Regions from separate parts of the Cedecea neteri genome, predicted to be linked through region 3. Evidence: predicted binding sites of a transcription regulator. Region 3 holds the regulator's gene; each other region holds the start of a gene.
The links. The regulator CRP, encoded in region 3, controls carbon source genes, mostly activating them, when cyclic AMP is high. The targets are predictions, from matches to a motif close to ATGTGANNNNNNTCACAT.

Region 1 (6,373 bases), 1.2 Mb from region 3:
GACTTCGCTCATCGGGCCGTAGTGCTGCTCCAGCGGAATGCCCACGCCAAGCAGCAATTCGCCCGCACGCGCTTCTGCGGTGTAGCCGTCCATCTCGCCGTATTTCACTTCGAGGTCGGCAACTTTGTAACCGTCTTCTTCGCTCATCTCCGGCAGGGCATAAATGCGGTCGCGTTCCTGCTTCACTTCCCACAGCTCGCCGTGGCCCATGATAACGGTGTCGAGTACGGTGAATTTCTCGAAGGCGAACTGATCCTGGCGCAGCTTACCGATACGCTCGTTAGGGTCGAGAGAAACGTTGCCAAGCGTAGGCTCTAAGTCCCCGCCGAGGATTTTCATGAACGTGGATTTGCCGCTTCCGTTCGCGCCGATCAGGCCATAACGGTTGCCGCCGCCAAATTTAACGGAAATATTTTCGAACAGCGGTTTGCTGCCAAACTGCATGGTAACGTTGCTGGATACAAGCACTGGTATGTCCTGGAGAAATAAGTTGTCGAGATTTTGGAATGTGATTTCGGCCACATTATGCCATAACTATGATAAAGGGTCGCCCCGCATCTTCACCGTACAATAGTTAATCAGTGTGAAAAAATTGTGATTTCATCCACATCTGATTTCCCAGATGAATGTAATGCACATATAATGCGCGGCTGAATCGTCCATGAACACTCACTAGCTGGCCCGTCTGGCATAACACTCGCATAACATGACTATGAAATTACGCTCGCTTTTACTGGCTTTTGTGGCTGTCGCGTCTTTCTCTGCTTCCGCCGTGACTTATCCGTTACCGACTAACGGCAGCCGCCTGGTTGGTGAAAACCAGGTTATCACTATTCCTGAAGGCAGCACCGCACCGCTGGAAGAGTATGCCGCACAGTACCAGATGGGTCTGTCTAACATGCTGGAAGCTAACCCAGGGATTGACCCGTACCTGCCAAAAGCCGGTACCATTCTGAACATCCCTCAGCAGCTGATCCTGCCGGACACCGTGCATGAAGGGATTGTGATCAACAGCGCCGAAATGCGCCTCTACTATTACCCGAAAGGCACCAACACCGTGATCGTGCTGCCAATCGGTATCGGCCAGTTGGGGAAAGATACCCCGATCAACTGGACCACCAAAGTAGAGCGTAAGAAAAATGGCCCAACCTGGACCCCGACGGCGAAAATGCATGCGGAATACGCCGCAGCCGGTACACCGCTGCCGGCCGTTGTCCCTGCAGGCCCGGATAACCCAATGGGCCTGTACGCGCTGTACATCGGTAACCTGTATGCGATTCACGGCACCAACGCCAACTTTGGTATCGGCCTGCGCGTAAGCCACGGCTGCGTGCGTCTGCGTAACGAAGACATCAAGTTCCTGTTCGACAACGTGCCAGTTGGCACCCGCGTTCAGTTTATTGATGAGCCGGTAAAAGCCACCACCGAGCCGGATGGCAGCCGTTATATCGAAGTTCACAACCCGCTTTCCACCACCGAAGCGCAGTTCAACTCCGATGAAATCGTGCCGATTAAACTGACCAGCAGCGTTCAGCAGGTCACCGCCCAGTCCGACGTTGACACCACCGTTGTTGACCAGGCGATTCAGAACCGTTCCGGGATGCCGGTTCGTCTGAACTAAGCTCAAGTTGATTAAAAAATAGCGGCCTGCGGGCCGCTTTTTTATTGCCTGAAATCTGCCCGGCAACCTTCACGCAGGGAATGTTTGTTATGCTGATAATTCATGATGTGATGGATAGCACAATTTTGCGTTTAATTGTATGATGAATGCGTTTCTTAAAGGGTAACCGCCATGCGCAACTCGTTCACGATAATCTGGCAGTATCTTCGCGCTTTTGTCTTAATTTACCTGTGCTTATACGCCGGTATTTTTGTCGCCTCTTTACTGCCTATCGTCATTCCCGGCAGCATTATCGGCATGCTGATTTTGTTTGTGCTGCTGTCGCTGCAGATCCTGCCGGCGAAGTGGGTAAAACCCAGCTGTCACCTGCTGATTCGCTATATGGCCCTCTTGTTCGTACCTATTGGCGTGGGCGTGATGCAGTATTACGACGTGCTGAAAGCCCAGTTTGGCCCGGTGGTGGTGTCCTGTTTGATCAGTACGCTGGTGGTGCTGATTATCGTGAGCTGGAGTTCGCATCTGGTGCACGGCGAAAGAAAAGTGATTGGTGAAGGTGAGGCAGAGAAAAAATGATGCACTTTATATGGTGGTCTTTACCGTTAACGCTGCTGGTGTTTTTTGCCGCCCGCAAGCTGGCCGCCCGGTTGAAATCCCCGCTGCTGAACCCACTGCTGGTCTGCATGGTGGTGATCATTCCTTTGCTGCTGGTGACCGGCATTCCTTACGACCATTATTTTAAAGGCAGTGAGGTGCTCAACGACCTGCTGCAGCCGGCAGTTGTGGCGCTCGCCTTCCCGCTTTATGAGCAAATTCACCAGATCCGCGCCCGCTGGAAATCCATCATCACCATCTGCTTTATTGGCAGCATGGTGGCGATGTCCACCGGCACCTCTATTGCGTTATTAATGGGCGCGTCCCCGGAAATTGCCGCCTCGGTTCTGCCGAAATCTGTTACCACGCCAATTGCGATGGCGGTGGGCGGTGGCATTGGCGGCATTCCGGCTATTAGCGCCGTCTGCGTTATCTTCGTCGGCATTCTTGGGGCCGTGTTTGGCCACACGCTGCTGAACATGATGCGCATCAATACTAAAGCTTCACGCGGGCTGGCGATGGGTACAGCTTCACACGCGTTGGGTACGGCGCGCTGCGCGGAGCTGGACTTCCAGGAAGGGGCTTTTAGCTCGCTGGCGCTGGTGATTTGCGGGGTCATGACGTCACTTATCGCCCCGTTTTTATTCCCGGTGCTGCTGAAGCTCTTCGGCTAAAACTTGCGAGAGATCGCGCATTTTCAGATTTGTTTTCATAAGTTGCATAAACAATTAGAACTAGATCACATATTTAGCCTATACAGATCCGTAAACTACGTTTCCGTTACCTTTGATGAGGCTTTAACATGCGTTCACGTTTTGATGCCGCCGTTGTGCAACTCCCCGCCGCACTGCAAACCGCTTTGCAACCCCTGCTTGCCGACGGCCACTTCCCGGCGATGTTTACCGCAGCCGAAGTTGAAGCACTAAAACATCAAACCGGGCTGGGTGACGAAGACCTGGCTTTCGCTCTGCTGCCGCTGGCCGCAGCCTGCGCCCGGGCAGACCTCTCTCATTTCAATGTGGGAGCCGTCGCGCGAGGCGTCAGCGGGAATCTCTATTTTGGTGGCAACATGGAGTTTCTGGGTGCCACCATGCAGCAAACCGTGCACGCCGAACAAAGCGCCATTACTCACGCGTGGATGCGCGGCGAAAAAGGCCTGGTTGATATCACCGTCAACTACACTCCCTGTGGCCACTGCCGTCAGTTTATGAATGAACTGAACAGCGGCACCGCGCTGCGTATTCATCTGCCTGGCCGCAAGCCTTCCACTCTGGGTGAGTATCTGCCGGATGCCTTTGGCCCGCGCGACCTGGACATCAAAACGCTGCTGCTGGATGAAGAAAACCACGGTTTTGCGCTGAAAGGGGATTCCCTGACCCAGGCTGCAATTACCGCGGCTAACCGCAGCCACGCGCCTTACAGCCAGGCCCCGGCTGGCGTGGCGCTGGAAATGGTCGACGGAAAAATCTTCACCGGATGCTATGCGGAAAACGCCGCGTTCAACCCTTCCCTGCCACCGCTGCAGGCCGCACTGAATCTGCTTTCTCTGAATGGTTACGACTATCCGCAGATTAAACGCGCCGTGCTGGCAGAAAAATTCGATGCGCCGCTGCTGCAGTGGGATGCCACCTCCGCCACGCTGAAAGCGCTGGGCTGTGAAGACGTAGAACGCGTTAATATTGCTCAATAATTCTCCGTTGCGGGTGTACCCACACTCGCATTGTTGAAATTTGCCCCAACTGACCCCGCGTTTCTTGCTCTTGAGGGCCGGGTAAAGTAGCCTTGGATGAAATTTCACCCCGCGAATGAGTCTGCAAGTTCATGTTGAAGCGCGTGTTTTACAGCCTGCTTATTGTTATCGGCTTAACGCTGGCGGCTGCGCTCGGGCTCGACCGCTGGATCAGCTGGAAAACCGCCCCCTACGTCTACGATGAACTGCAGGATCTGCCCTATCGCCAGGTGGGTGTGGTGCTCGGTACCGCTAAGTATTACCGCACCGGCGTCATCAATCAGTATTACCTGTACCGTATTCAGGGCGCGCTGAACGCCTATAACAGCGGCAAGGTGAACTACCTGCTGCTGAGCGGCGATAACGCGCAGCAAAGCTACAACGAGCCAATGACCATGCGCAAAGACCTGATCGCCGGCGGCGTTGATCCGGCGGATATCGTTCTGGATTACGCAGGCTTCCGCACGCTGGACTCGATTGTTCGCACCCGTAAAGTCTTTGATACCAACGATTTCATCATTATCACCCAGCGCTTCCACTGCGAGCGTGCGCTGTTTATCGCCCTGCATATGGGGATTCAGGCGCATTGCTACGCGGTACCTTCCCCGAAAAATATGCTTACCGTGCGTACCCGTGAATTTGCCGCTCGACTGGGCGCATTAGCCGATCTCTACCTCTTCAAGCGCGAGCCGCGTTTCCTCGGCCCATTAGTCCCGATTCCGTCGCAGCAGGAAGTACCGGAAGACGCGCAGGCCTACCCGGCCGTTACGCCGGAGCAGCTGTTAGAGATACAGAGAAAAGAGAAGAAGTGATACAGCGTTATTGCTGAGCAAAAAAAAGCCCGCACATTACCTGGCGGGCTTTTTTGCAAACTGCAGTAATTATTTCTTACGCGCGTACTTCAGGGAGTCCAGCGCTACGGCGAAGATGATGATGCCGCCCTTGATGATGTACTGCCAGTAAGGGTTCACGCCGATGTAGGTCAGGCCGTAGTTAATCACCGTAAAGATGATCACCCCGGTGACCACGCCGACGACGGTACCTACCCCGCCGCTGAACGACACGCCGCCAACCACGCACGCCGCAATCGCATCCAGCTCGTACATAAAGCCGAGGTTGTTGGTGGCCGAGCCGATACGACCCGCTTCCAGCATCCCGCCAAAGGCATAGAACACGCCGGACAGGGCATAAATCATGATCAGGTTCAGCGCCACGTTAACGCCGGACACTTTCGCCGCTTCCGGGTTGCCGCCGATGGCGAAGATGTTTTTCCCGAAGCGGGTTTTGTTCCACAGCACCCACACGAACAGCACCGCAAACAGGGCGTAGAACGTAATGTACGACAGCCGGAAGCTGCCCAGCGCGATAAAGCCCTGCGTAAAGGTGGAGAAGTGGGAGTCAAACCCGGAAATCGGCGACGCGCCTACAAAGTCGTAATACAGGGAGTTAATCCCGTAGACGATGATCATGGTGCCCAGAGTGGTAATAAACGGCGTCACGTTCAGATAAGCGATAATAATCCCGTTCACCAGGCCAATCACCGCGCCCACGGCGCAGACAATCAGCAGCACCAGAGGAATCGGCATGGTGTGCATGTCCGGGAACACCTTGTTGACGTTATCCATCGACTGCAGCAGCGTGGCCGCCACAACCGCCGCCAGCCCGACCTGACGCCCGGCGGACAGATCCGTCCCCTGGGTAACAATCAGCCCGGCCACGCCCAGCGCGATGATAATACGCACCGAGGACTGGGTCAGGATGTTACTCAGGTTAAGCAGGCTTAAAAACGTCGGATCCTGGAAAATAATGATCGCCAGCAGCACCAGCAGCACCACGTAGATGCCACCCTCTTTTAGATAAGTTAGAAAACTCTTCTTATTTAACGCACTCATTTTTAATAGCCCCTAAATCATCACAGGTGCACAGACGCAAGACGGAGGATTTCGTTCTGCGTTGTTGTTTTGGTGTCTACAATTCCGGCCACGAGCCCGTTGCTCATCACCAGAATACGGTCTGTAATCCCTAACAATTCCGGCATCTCGGACGAAATGATAATGATCCCTTTCCCTTTTTTGGCCAGTTCAGCAATCAGCTGGTAAATCTCAAACTTGGCGCCAACGTCAATGCCGCGCGTCGGTTCATCCAGCATCAGAATTTCTGGCTGAGTCAGCAGCCAGCGGCCGATGATCACCTTCTGCTGGTTACCGCCGGACAGCGAGCCGATGGAGGTGCGGTGCCCCGGCGTTTTCACACGCATGGAGTCGATAACCCACTGGGTATCGCTTTTCATGCGGGTGTTATCCAGCAGGCCGACTTTGTTTTTGTAGTTTCGAATATTGGAAATGAGTGAGTTAAAGCCGATATCCAGGTAAGCATAGATCCCGGTCGAGCGTCGCTCTTCGGTTACCAGCGCAAAGCCGTGATTGATCGCT
Region 2 (6,373 bases), 2.0 Mb from region 3:
CAGTCGTTGGTTTCACGGACAAGGGAATTAAGAAAGCACTGTGCGGCCACATCCCAGGCCAGCGTTTTATTTGGCAAAGTCATCATCAAACAGTTTCCACGCGTTATGATAATGCGAATTCTGCCGATAACGTTTCTCATTATCAATAACAATTGTTAGAATAGATAAAATTAATTTTACAAATACGCACAATAACTCCACGGGTTAGCAACATTTTGACATCGCTTGAACTGGCGGATTCGCCGCAAAAATCCCTTTCCTGTTGGCCACTTGCGCTGAGCGCCGGGCTGCTTGGCGTCGGGCAAAATGGCCTGCTGGTCGCGATCCCTGTACTGGTGATGCAGACACATTTGAGCCTGTCCGTCTGGGCGGCATTGCTAACGCTTGGCTCGATGCTGTTTTTACCGTCCTCGCCGTGGTGGGGGAAACAGATTGCTCGCCTGGGCAGTAAGCCCGTGGTGCTCTGGGCGCTGGGAGGCTATGGCGCTAGCTTTATGCTGCTGGGGCTTGGCTGCCTGCTGCTGGCCACGGATGCGGTCGCGGGTTATCTCGGCCTGGGCATATTGATTGTGGCGCGGATTATCTACGGGTTGACCGTCTCGGCGATGGTCCCGGCCTGCCAGGTCTGGGCGCTGCAGCGCGCCGGGGAAGGAAAGCGCATGGCGGCGCTGGCCACGATCAGCTCCGGGCTGAGCAGCGGGCGCTTGTTTGGCCCGCTTTGTGCCGCCGGAATGTTAGCGATTCATCCGCTGGCCCCGTTGGGGCTTCTGATGGTGGCGCCCTTGCTGGCGCTGGTGATGCTGTTACGGTTACCGGGTACGCCGCCGCAGCCCGCCGCCGAACGTAAAAGCGCTCGTCTTCGCCCTGACTGTCTGCCTTATCTGCTTTGTGCCTTGTTGCTTTCTGCCTCGGTCAGCCTGATGCAGCTGGGGCTTTCTCCGGCGCTTGCCCGCCAGTTTGCCACGGATACCGCCGCGATTAGCCATCAGGTTGCCTGGCTGCTGAGCCTGGCCGCGGTGGCCTCGCTCTCCGCGCAGTTTGGCATTCTCCGGCCACAGCGCCTTACGCCGATGGCGCTGCTGTTAAGTGCCGGGCTGTTGATGATCGTCGGCCTGGCGATGATGATTTCCGTCCAGCTGTGGCTGTTTTACGTTGGCTGCGCGGTACTGTCGTTCGGGGCTGCGCTGGCGACCCCGGCCTATCAGCTGCTGCTGAACGATAAGCTTGCCGATGGCGCAGGGGCCGGCTGGGTGGCGACCAGCCACACTCTGGGCTACGGGCTTTGCGCCATGCTGGTGCCGCTGGTATCAAAAACCGGGGCTGAGGCGGCGCTGATTATGGTGGCCTTTTTAGCTGCCGTTTTATTTACCGTGGTGTCCGGCGTTATCTGGCGCAGCCGCCACCGTTCACGTCATTCTGCAATTTAAGCGTAAGGAAAAGTTATGGCTGGAGTTCAGGGCTATCGTCTGTTTAACGTTCAACTGGCGCGGAAAACGGCCGTGTCGCCTTCGCTGCTGAGCCTGGTCTTTAGCGGGCCGGATGTGGCGCATATGAAATGTGACTCGCCGGATCAGCGTATTAAAATGTTGTTCCCGTCCGAAGACGGAACGCCGCCGTCGCTGCCTGCCGAAGGGCAGTGGTATCAGATTGCTCAGGGGATGCCTAAAGAGAAGCGCCCGGTGATCCGCACTTATACGCTGCGGCATGTCGATCCTGCGCGGCAGGAAGTGACGGTGGAGTTTGTCAGCCACGGCACCGAAGGCCCGGCTTCCGCATGGGCGATCAATTCTGTTCCCGGCGATACTATCCAGATTGTGGCCCCGAACGCCGCCCACCCGGAAGACAGCGGTGGCTATGAATGGACGCCGCCTGCCGGGCTGAGAAATGCGCTGATTATTGCCGATGAGACGGCTTTACCCGCCGCACGCGGCATTCTGGAAATGCTGGCTCGTCAGGCGCAGCCGCCAAAAATACAGGCCTTTTTTGAAGTGCCGGACGAGGGAGACTGCGTGGACTTAAGCGCCTATGGCTTCGCCGAGATCAGCTGGCTGCCGCGCAAACCCGTCTCTGCTACGCACGGCGAATGCCTGATTCAGGCGGTTAAAATGCAGGCGAGGGTGCCGGAAAGCGGCCATCACGAAGCTGTCCAGGAAGAGCCCGAAGGTGAACTGCTGTGGGATAAAGCCACCACCGGCAGCAACGAATTTTACGGCTGGGTAGCGGCGGAGTCGACGGTGGTTAAGCTGCTGCGCCGCCATTTGATCGGTGAGCGCGGCGTTGAGCACGAAGCCATCAACTTTATGGCCTACTGGGCGAAAGGGCGAGAGCGCTAGTGAAAAGGGCGGCCATTGGCCGCCCGATAATCAGATCTTCTTCAACTGCGGCATTAACATTACCGTGGTTTTCACAATCTGCATTAACTCTTCAAAGCTGGCGTTCTCGCGGGCGCTGACCGACATCCCCTGAATGATGCAGCACAGGTATTTCGCCAGGCAGCGAATATTGCGCTCCGCCGGGATCTCACCTTTTTGCTGGCGTATTTCAAGGAAACGCACCAGCGTTTGTTCCTGCACGGCATGGCGGGCTTTTATCGTCGCGGCGATGTCTTCCGACGAAGCGGCCAGCACGGATGAGGTGCAAATGATAAAGCAGCCAGCAGGAGTGCTCTTGTCGGTAAAGCATTGCGCGACCGCGGAAAGATAGTTCTCCAGCGCGGCTTCCATAGTCTGCTCTTCACAAAACAGGCAGGCCTCGTGTTTAGCTGCAAAGCGCGCGATATAGCGATCCAGTACCGCGCGGAACAGGCCTTCTTTGTTGATGAACTCCGCGTAGAGCGTTGGGGCTTTTGCCCCGGTGGCTTCTACCAGATGTGCCATGGATGTTGCTTCATAGCCATGCTGCCAGAAGAGTGTCATGGCCTTGTCGAGTGCTGCTTCCCTGTCAAACACTTTTGGACGGCCACGGCTTTTTTTGCTGCAACTTAATGTCTCGGTTGCCATACCTGCCGTTTAACCTCTGTCTAATTAGTGAACACTTATTATAAAAATAATCGGCGGCGGTAGCCAGCGCCACGTTATGAAAAATAATTATTTCTTATCACGATGAAAAATAGCGCTTTTTTTAATTAATTAACGGTCGTTATTAAAATGTGTTGACGTGTGATGTGGATCACGTTTATGATTTAGTTATCGATCGTTAACTAATTAAGTTTAACGACCTAACATTCACCTGCTTAGGATCTGAATCATGAAAACCTTAACTACTCTGTTCGCTGCCGCTGTTATTAGCTCACTCTCATTTGCAAGCTTTGCGGCGGTTGAAGTTTCTGCTACCCCTGCTGGCCAGCAAAAAGTGGGCACCATCAGCGCCAATGCGGGCAGCAACCTCTCTTCCCTGGAAGAACAGTTGGCCGCGAAGGCCGATGCTATGGGCGCTAAATCGTTCCGTATTACCTCCGTTAACGGTCCGAACACCCTGCACGGTACTGCCGTCATCTATAAATAAGCCAGACGTTAACCCTCAATACGTTTGACCTTATTCGTTATATGCCACTGCAAGCAAAAGGCCCTGTCTTTCGACAGGGCCTTTTTTTACGCATAAAACCTGAACTTAGATTTCGTTTACTGGCTGGTCAGCCGTATGGGCATTGACGTTGATCGGCATCCCGGAGCGGTGCTCCATGGCCTGTTCCATCACCTGCGCATCGGTTTTAGGTGAGTTGCGGAACTGCGCCATCTGCTCGTTCAAAACAATAGGCAGGACTTTCGGGTCGTCATCAATCGCTTTGGACAGCGGCTGGTGAACTTCAACCAGGCGGGAGCCGTCCGGCTCAACGGAAGCTTTGATTGGCGTGTTGATGATGCGCACTGAAGTGCCGACCGGAACCGTGTTAAACAGCGCTTTGATATCGCCGTCACGCAGGCGGATACAGCCGGAGCTGACGCGCATACCGATGCCGAAGTCCGCGTTGGTGCCGTGCAGCAGGTACACGCCGCCGAACGCCGCCAGGCGAATCGCGTGGTGCCCCATCGGGTTATCCGGCCCGGCAGGAACCACGGCCGGGAGCTTAATCCCCTGCGCCAGGTAACGCGCACGAATATTGGCCGTTGGCGTCCAGGTCGGATTAGCGCGTTTATCGGAAATTTTTGTCACCATCGTCGGCGTCAGCGTGTCGCCGCCCAACTGGCCAATGCCAATCGGGTAAACGGTGACGCTATTTTTACCAGCAGGGAAGTAGTACAGGCGCAGTTCGGCGAGGTTGATCACAATCCCCTCGCGCGGCACATCCGGCAGGAGCATCTGGCGCGGGATAGTCAGCACGCTCCCGGCGCGGGGCACATAAGGATCGACGCCGGGGTTTGCCTGCAACAACGCCAGGAAACCGACGTTGTATTTTTTGGCAATGGCCTCCAGCGAACCGCCGTCGTTTTCAACCTGATGGAACAGGTTTTTGCCGATCAGGCGGCTGTTAGCGGCGGGAAGCGGATAATCGTTAGCGCTGGCGGGCAGCGCCATGGCCGCAGCGCCCAGTAAGGCTGCGGCGGTAAACCAGCGGCGGAAAGACAAAGTACGCGATGCAAACATAGCTTAAACCCTGCGATGTTAATGGCTAATTCTTGAGGCAGATAAACGCCAATTATCGCTGAGCTGCGTGTCGGGAAATCCTGGGGATTGCAAAGGATGTGTAAATGTCACAGAAAATTGCGCCTTACCGGGCGGTAAGGCGCAGAGGCGTCAGGCCGCGGCGTTTTCCGCCAGGCTGCGCATAAAGTTACGCACCCATTCCATGCGCGTTTTTCTGTCCTCAAGATCCTGGAAGAACTTCAGTCGGGTAGGGCCGTCCAGGCGGTAATGCTGCGGCTGCTTCTGCAGCAGGCCAATCAGCCATACCGGATCAACGTGGTTTTTCTCCGCGAACTCGATGGTGCCGCCTTTTTCATTGCCCTCAATCTTACGCACGCCCAGTTTCTGTGCCTGCTGGCGCAGCGCGGCGATATCCAGCAGATTACGCGCCGCATCCGGCAGAAGGCCAAATCGGTCGATAAGCTCAACTTTCAGCTCGTCCAGCTCGTGCTCGCCTTTGGCGCTGGCGATGCGTTTGTAGAACGACAGGCGCGTATTGACGTCGGGAATAAAATCATCCGGCAGCAGGGCGGGCATCCGCAGCTCAACTTCCGTCTGGCTGTTGGTGAGATCTTCCAGCGAGGGCTCGCGACCCTCTTTCAGCGCATCGACGGCGTTTTCCAGCAGCTCCATGTAGAGCGAGAAGCCGATAGTTTCCATCTGACCGCTCTGATCTTCCCCCAGCAGCTCGCCCGCGCCGCGAATTTCCAGGTCGTGGGTGGCTAACGCGAACCCGGCACCTAAATCTTCCAGCGAGGCAATCGCCTCCAGGCGCTTTTGCGCGTCCGTGGTCATTGCCTTCGGGTGCGGTGTCAGCAGCCAGGCATAGGCCTGGTGGTGAGAGCGCCCGACGCGGCCACGCAGCTGGTGAAGCTGCGCCAGACCAAAGTGGTCGGCCCGCTCAATGATGATGGTATTGGCGGTCGGAATATCGATCCCGGTTTCGATGATTGTGGTGCACACCAGCACGTTAAAACGCTGGTGGTGGAAGTCGTTCATCACCCGCTCCAGTTCGCGCTCGCGCATCTGGCCGTGGCCGATGGCAATACGCGCTTCTGGCACCAGTTCGGCCAGCTTATCGGCGGCTTTCTGAATGTTTTCGACGTCGTTGAAGAGGTAATACACCTGGCCGCCGCGCAGCACTTCACGCAGGATGGCTTCCCGTACCACCAGGCTGTCGTATTCGCGCACGAAGGTTTTCACCGCCAGGCGGCGAGCCGGTGGCGTGGCGATAATCGACAGGTCGCGCATGCCGCTCATTGCCATATTCAGGGTTCGCGGAATCGGCGTTGCAGTAAGCGTCAGAATATCCACGTCGGCGCGCATCGCTTTAATACGCTCTTTGTGGCGCACGCCGAAGCGGTGCTCTTCATCGACAATCAACAGCCCCAGATCGCGCCATTTCACGTCGGCCTGCAGCAGTTTATGGGTGCCGATCAGAATATCGATTTTCCCTTCGCTGGCCTGTTCCAGAATTTGCGTCTGCTCTTTAGCACTGCGGAAGCGGGAAAGCATCTCAATGCGCACCGGCCAGTTGGCGAAGCGGTCGCGGAAGTTGTCGTAGTGCTGCTGAGCCAGCAGGGTCGTCGGCACCAGCACCGCCACCTGCTTGTTGTTCTCCACTGCCAGGAATGCGGCGCGCATCGCAACTTCGGTTTTACCGAAGCCGACGTCGCCACACACCAGCCTGTCCATCGCCAGCGGGCGACACATGTCGCTCAGCACGGCGTTGATGGCCTGGGCCTGGTCC
Region 3 (6,373 bases):
ATAAACGCACAGTTCGATCTGTTCAGCGACATTCGCGGCATGGGGCTGTTGATTGGTGCAGAGCTTAACGAGAAGTACAAAGGACGCGCCCGCGAGTTTCTTTACGCTGCCGCAGCTGAAGGTGTGATGGTGTTGAACGCCGGGCCGGACGTCATGCGTTTCGCACCTTCGCTTATTGTCGAGGATGCGGATATCCTGGAAGGGATGCAGCGCTTCGCCAGAGCGGTTGCCCACGTGGTGGCGGCTTAAAACTAACTCGAGCGCCGCAGACGGCGGCTCAGCCAGATCCCATGATGAGGCCGCTGGCGCCAGGCTACCGAGGAGATGGTATGCATGGTGTTCAGGTGGCCAATAATCCGCTGTAAATGCTGCTCCATGGTGCTTAACGGCCCCGTGGGCAGCGTGTCCGGTTCCAGAATATTCGCGTCGTTTGACCCGCCAGGCCCGTCATACTCTAGCCTTTGCTGGCAGCGCTGTAATCCAATTTCACAAGACTGCAGGTACTTCTGCGCCAGGTCTGGCGTCAGCATGTTGTGTTCGCGCGCCAGGGTGGTCATGGCGTTGATATGCTCGACGATGAACTGGCTGTGGGTTACCCACAATTTCATGTCGGCCAGGTAGTGGGAGTTAAAGCCTGGCTCCTGCATCGCCTGATTGAGCGAGTTGAAAAGCGCGTTGTGCGCCTGATTGACTCGCATACGTTGCCAGGCCAGCGGCGTGGGCTCCGGATCGTTGCTTAGTATCAGCCTAATAGCATCCTGATCCGCCTCCAGTGCGTCGTGGGCGTTCTGACGCAGCAGGCCGGTTTGCCACTGCGGCCACAGCCAGATCATGCCGCCAAAGGCAATCAGGCAGCCGAGTAGGGTGTCTATGAGCCGGGGAATGATGTAACTTTCGGCGCTGAGAGTGATGAGCTGCAGGGTATATACCGCGGTGACGGTAAAACCAATGGTGGCCCAGCCGTAGCTTTTGCGGATGAACAGGTAGCTAACCAGCGTAATCATTAACATCGCCAGCAGGGTGTAGCTGTCCGGGACGTGGAAGTGCAGGGTGATACCGGCGATACACAACCCTGCCATGGTGCCTGCCGCCCTGTGAACGATGCGCACCCGTGTTGCACCGTAGCCGTTTTGCGTCACGAACATCACCGTCATCAGGATCCAGTAAGGCTTTGGCAGGTGTAAGAAGGAGCCCAGCAGGCTGGCAATGGTCAGCATCACGCCTAAACGCGCGGAGCTGCGCAAAGCAGAGGATTTGAACGAGAGATAGCTTTTCAGGGCCGGGAAAAACGGCAGACGGCGCTCACGGTCTTCCATTAAATCTCTTACGTACAGCGGCCGCTGAGTTTTCAGTACCCGGGCAATGCGGCTGAAGTGGTAATGGCAAAATTGCCCTACCGGATTATCCGGGTTCTGTCGGGCGATTTTTTCCAGCGCGTCGATCTGCTTGTCCATGGTAAAGCGCGTTGGATAGCGGTGATAAAGAATATCGTCTGCCAGCACGCGCAGACGCGCGGCGATGGTTTGGGCATTCCAGCGGATCACAGCTTCCGCATGGCTTTGCTCGACCAGTTTTTGCACCTCTTCAGGCTGGTGCAGGCTTACCGAAATGTGTTCCTGCAGATCCAGCGCAACCTGGAAAGCGCGTAACAGGCGCTTGTAGCCGTTTTGCTGGTTGGCCGACAGCATATGCAGCTGCTGGTAGCAGGTGGTGATCAGGTCGACGGCTTTTTGCTGGCGGGCCAGCAATGGGGGCAGCGCTTTTTCCGGGTCGGTATGCTGGGTTAGCAGGCTGTATTTTGCTTCGCAGTAATCTGCCAGCTGGCGGTAAAGCAGGCTGAGCGACTCCCTGAGCGGCTGTTCACGCCATAGCCGGAACCAGAACCAGTTGAAGGCGCCGTACCAGATGGTGCCGAAGATATAGAGCACCATTGGTTTCCAGATCGGCATATTTCCGGCCATGCTGAGCGTAAAAATAGCGGCGATCAGCGATGCGGGCAGCAGGCGAGCGTGAAGTGAACTGATTTCCGCCGTCACGCCGAGCAGCAGAGCCATGACGATCAATATCGCAGGCAGAGGGATGTGGGTGTAAAGCAGCAGAAGCTGCAGGATAAGGCTGCTGAGGGCGAACAGGCTGCCGCCAATAATCAAACGTTTGAAAAAGCGTTTGTGTGGCGTGTCCAGCCCGGCAATGTTGCAGCAGGCGGGAACTAACGAGAAGAGCAGGCCGTTTTGCAGGCTGCCAAGCAACAGGCCGATAGCCACGGGAAGACACAGCACAAGCGTTTGCCTAAGCGCGTAGTTAACTTCCGGGTGGTAAATTAATCTCTTCCACATAGCCTGAATTGTAGAGACAAAAAAGGCGTGTTACCGAAGCGACACGCCTTTATAAGGGCTAATTAACGGGTGCCGTAAACGACGATCGTTTTACCGTGGGCAGAAATGAGATTCTGATCTTCCAGCATTTTCAGAATACGGCCAACGGTTTCGCGGGAGCAGCCCACGATCTGACCGATTTCCTGGCGGGTGATCTTGATTTGCATCCCGTCCGGGTGGGTCATGGCATCCGGCTGTTTAGCCAGGTTAAGCAGCGTCTGAGCGATACGGCCAGTCACGTCGAGGAACGCGAGGTTGCCGACTTTCTCAGAAGTCACCTGCAGGCGGCGTGCCATCTGGGAAGAAAGACGCATCAGGATGTCCGGGTTGACCTGAATTAGCTGACGGAATTTTTTATAGGAAATTTCAGCTACTTCACAGGCGGTCTTGGCACGAACCCAGGCACTGCGTTCCTGGCCTTCTTCGAATAAACCTAATTCACCAATGAAATCACCCTGATTCAGATAAGAAAGGATCATCTCCTTGCCTTCTTCATCTTTAATCAGAACAGCTACGGAGCCTTTGACGATGTAGTACAGCGTCTCCGCCTTTTCACCCTGGTGAATCAGCGTGCTCTTCGACGGATACTTATGAATGTGGCAATGAGACAAGAACCATTCGAGAGTCGGGTCTGTTTGTGGTTTGCCAAGCACCATGCGCGGTTATCCTCTGTTATAAACTGGCTACCAAAGACAAGACATGGGACCTCTTGTCTGGCGTTGCAATCGTGAAATTTTCCCAAGCCCTGGGAGCTGGCGTGCAGGTTCGCCCTGCTGCCTGTAATTAGTCGTTTCCTCTGCTTACGGCATAAACGTCTCTGTATCGCAGCAGCATCCGGATTGTTTTAGCATAGCTTTTGGTAAGTGTCTTGTATTGTCTCGTTTCAGCATGACTTGGATCGCCTTACGTTGCCAGTTTTCACGTAGACGCGTAATCTGAAAGAAAATTTTATTACGGGAGTAGGTAAAATGCAGGCACGTGTTAAATGGGTAGAGGGCATGACCTTCCTCGGAGAATCCGCTTCTGGCCACCAAATTTTGATGGACGGTAACTCCGGGGATAAAGCGCCAAGCCCGATGGAAATGCTGCTGATGGCCGCGGGCGGTTGTAGCTCAATTGACGTGGTGTCGATTCTGCAAAAAGGCCGCCATGACGTGACGGATTGTGAGGTGAAACTGACTTCTGAACGTCGTGAAGAAGCGCCACGTCTGTTTACCCGCATCCATTTGCATTTTGTTGTAACCGGGAAAGAGCTGAAAGAGAGTGCCGTTGCCCGCGCCGTTGAGCTGACTGCAGAGAAATATTGCTCGGTGACGTTGATGCTCGAGAAAGCCGCAGAGATTAGCCACAGCTACGAAATTATTGAAGCATAAAGTGAAAAGGGCGGTATCGAGACCGCCCTTACGCCATCAGGCAATTTTCCTGCCTTCCGCCAGCCGCTGCACCAGCGGGGCCATGATCAGCTCCATCGCCAGCCCCATTTTTCCGCCCGGCACCACCAATGTATTGATGTGGGAGATAAATGACCCCTGCAACATCGCCAGCAGATAAGGGAAGTCGATGTCATCCAGCCCACGGAAGTGAATGACCACGAAGCTTTCGTCCAGCGACGGAATAGCTCGCGCGGCAAATGGGTTAGAGGTATCCACCGTTGGAACGCGCTGGAAGTTGATATGGGTACGTGAAAACTGCGGCGTAATGAAGTTGATGTAATCGTCCATGGAACGCACCACGGAATCCATCACCGCTTCCCGTGAATGGCCGCGTTCGCTGGTATCGCGCACCAGTTTCTGAATCCATTCCAGGTTAACGATGGGCACCACGCCTACCAGTAAATCGACGCAGTCGGCGACGTTATGCTGAGGGGTGACCACGCCGCCGTGCAGACCTTCGTAAAACAGGACGTCGGTGGGTTCGGGGAGCGGTTGCCACGGGGTAAAAGTGCCCGGCACCTGGTTCCACGGTACGGCTTCATCATAGGTATGCAGGTATTTACGCGATTGCCCTTTTCCGGTCTGGCCGTATTCGATAAAGGTTCGTTCCAGTAACCCGAAGTCGTTGGCGTCCGGCCCAAAGTAGCTAATATGGCGGCCAGCATCGCGTGCTTTGCGGATAGCCATGTCCATTTCCGGGCGGGTATAACGGTGGAAACTGTCGCCTTCAACTTCGGCGGCGCGCAGGTTGAGCTGCTGGAAAATCTTGCGGAAAGCGAGGCTGGTGGTGGTGGTGCCGGCGCCGCTGGAACCTGTGACCGCAATAACCGGGTGTTTGGCTGACATAGGGTGAAAACTCCGTGAGGGATCGGAAAAGAGGTCTGTAACTGCTTGTTATACTTTTCAGCCAGTATAGATCACCCTGCCAGTTAGCGGTCAGCCGCGAAACTGCCCGCGCGGCATAATGTTCACCGTTTCATGGAGTTCAGACCAAACCAGCACGGCCTCGCCGCTTTGTAACTGGCGCTTCACGTCGGCGACTTTTTGCGTCAACGAGCGCTCCTGCTCACCATAATCGGTGCCTTCCCGTAATACAAAAGATTCAATCAAATTGTCGAGCGTTTCAGGGGCGAGATCTTGCCAGGGAATGATCATTTTAGTGGTCCAGGAAGCGGGTTAGCCAGTCGGGAATACGCTGCTCAAGCCACATCTGTGGGCGCAGCAGAGTCCCGCCGACAAAGCCAACGTGGCCGCCGTAAGTCGTGAGCTGGTAATGGATATTGGGCGGCAGCGTTTCGCGATCCGGGATGACGTGGTGATCCATAAAAGGGTCGTCTTTGGCATGGATAATCAGCGTCGGAGCGGCAATTTCCGGCAACAGCGGCATGGCGCTGCACTGGCGATAGTAGTCCAGCGCGTCGGCAAAGCCATGGATCTTCGAGGTAATTAAATCATCGAACTCGCGAATGCGGCGCAGGCTTTTCAGCTTGCGGAGGTCGATAGGCAGCGAGCCAGGGTAGCTCTTCAGCTTACGGGCGGCATTTTTCTTCAGCAGATTCAGCAGGTAATGCTGATAGACGCGCGAGAAGCCCTGCTCCATGTGGTAGCAACACTGCTCCAGCATCAGCGGGGCGGAGACAATCACGCCGGCTTTCAGCGTGCAGGCCGCGCCCTGTTTTGCCATCAGGCAGGCGAGCATGTTCCCGCCCAGCGAGAAGCCAACGGCGGCTGTTGGGACTTCACCGTAGCGCTGATTCAACCATTCGAGGAAGTAGGTGCCGTCTTCCGTTTCCCCGGAGTGGTAAATGCGTTCTTTGCGGTTTGGCACGCCGCTGCAGCCGCGAAAATGCATCACCACGCCCAGCCAACCGCGTTTTTTCGCCGCTTCTATCATGCCGTGGGCGTAGGGGCTGTGGAGGCTGCCTTCCAGTCCGTGAAACACGACTAAGCGTGGTTTGTGCATGGCAGTTTGCGGATCTTCGCTCCACGCAAGATCGACAAAATCCCCGTCCGGCATATCCAGACGCTGCCAGTGGGGTTTGAAATTGATTCGACGACGAATCAAACGTGGGATCATGGTTTGCAGATGCGGGTTACTGAGTCCGCGCATCGGGCGGAAATCGTCACCTTCATCATGATGAATATTCAATTCTAAAGGACTTGTACTGGCCATATCACACTGTTAGTTTCGTTTAGTTCGCTAATTATTCTTCGGGTGTGGAGCACCCAATTCATGGACTTAACGCTTTTTCTTTCGATGCTGGGCTTTCTCTGGGTCGCCGCCATCACACCTGGCCCTAATAATACGCTACTTACCGCGTCCGGGGCGAATTACGGTTTCTTCCGCAGCCTGCCGCTGATGATTGGCATTATGCTCGGGATGCAGTGCATTTTAGTGCTTGTTGCCTTCGGCGTAGGCAGCTTAATCCTGCTTTACCCCGCCCTGCACCTTATCCTGAAGATTGCCGGGAGCGTTTACCTTTTGTGGCTGGCCTGGAAAATTGGCACCGCGAAATACGAGCGCCTGGAAACGGATGCGGCCCCGCCGTCTCCGGTACCTTTCTG

Region 1: the regulator CRP is predicted to act here: its motif matches at 2,940-2,957, upstream of cdd (cytidine deaminase).
Region 2: the regulator CRP is predicted to act here: its motif matches at 3,157-3,174, upstream of bhsA (multiple stress resistance protein BhsA).

Annotation. Positions count from the first base shown of each region.
Region 1 covers NZ_CP009459.1:4,161,207-4,167,579, forward strand. Annotated here, with positions in the region: gene LH86_RS19405 (ABC-F family ATPase) at 1-468, opposite strand, end outside; gene ldtB (L,D-transpeptidase) at 707-1,621, shown strand; gene LH86_RS19415 (CidA/LrgA family protein) at 1,793-2,194, shown strand; gene LH86_RS19420 (CidB/LrgB family autolysis modulator) at 2,191-2,886, shown strand; gene cdd (cytidine deaminase) at 3,015-3,902, shown strand; gene sanA (outer membrane permeability protein SanA) at 4,034-4,753, shown strand; gene mglC (galactose/methyl galactoside ABC transporter permease MglC) at 4,823-5,833, opposite strand; gene mglA (galactose/methyl galactoside ABC transporter ATP-binding protein MglA) at 5,854-6,373, opposite strand, start outside.
Region 2 covers NZ_CP009459.1:2,750,555-2,756,927, forward strand. Annotated here, with positions in the region: gene iucA (aerobactin synthase IucA) at 1-83, opposite strand, end outside; gene LH86_RS12970 (MFS transporter) at 216-1,427, shown strand; gene LH86_RS12975 (siderophore-interacting protein) at 1,443-2,333, shown strand; gene LH86_RS12980 (TetR/AcrR family transcriptional regulator) at 2,364-2,999, opposite strand; gene bhsA (multiple stress resistance protein BhsA) at 3,247-3,504, shown strand; gene ldtC (L,D-transpeptidase LdtC) at 3,610-4,584, opposite strand; gene mfd (transcription-repair coupling factor) at 4,735-6,373, opposite strand, start outside.
Region 3 covers NZ_CP009459.1:717,271-723,643, reverse strand. Annotated here, with positions in the region: gene argD (bifunctional acetylornithine/succinyldiaminopimelate transaminase) at 1-249, shown strand, start outside; gene LH86_RS03530 (YccS/YhfK family putative transporter) at 252-2,336, opposite strand; gene crp (cAMP-activated global transcriptional regulator CRP) at 2,399-3,031, opposite strand; gene LH86_RS03520 (OsmC family protein) at 3,344-3,748, shown strand; gene LH86_RS03515 (phosphoribulokinase) at 3,785-4,654, opposite strand; gene LH86_RS03510 (YheU family protein) at 4,745-4,963, opposite strand; gene LH86_RS03505 (hydrolase) at 4,965-5,981, opposite strand; gene LH86_RS03500 (LysE family translocator) at 6,042-6,373, shown strand, end outside.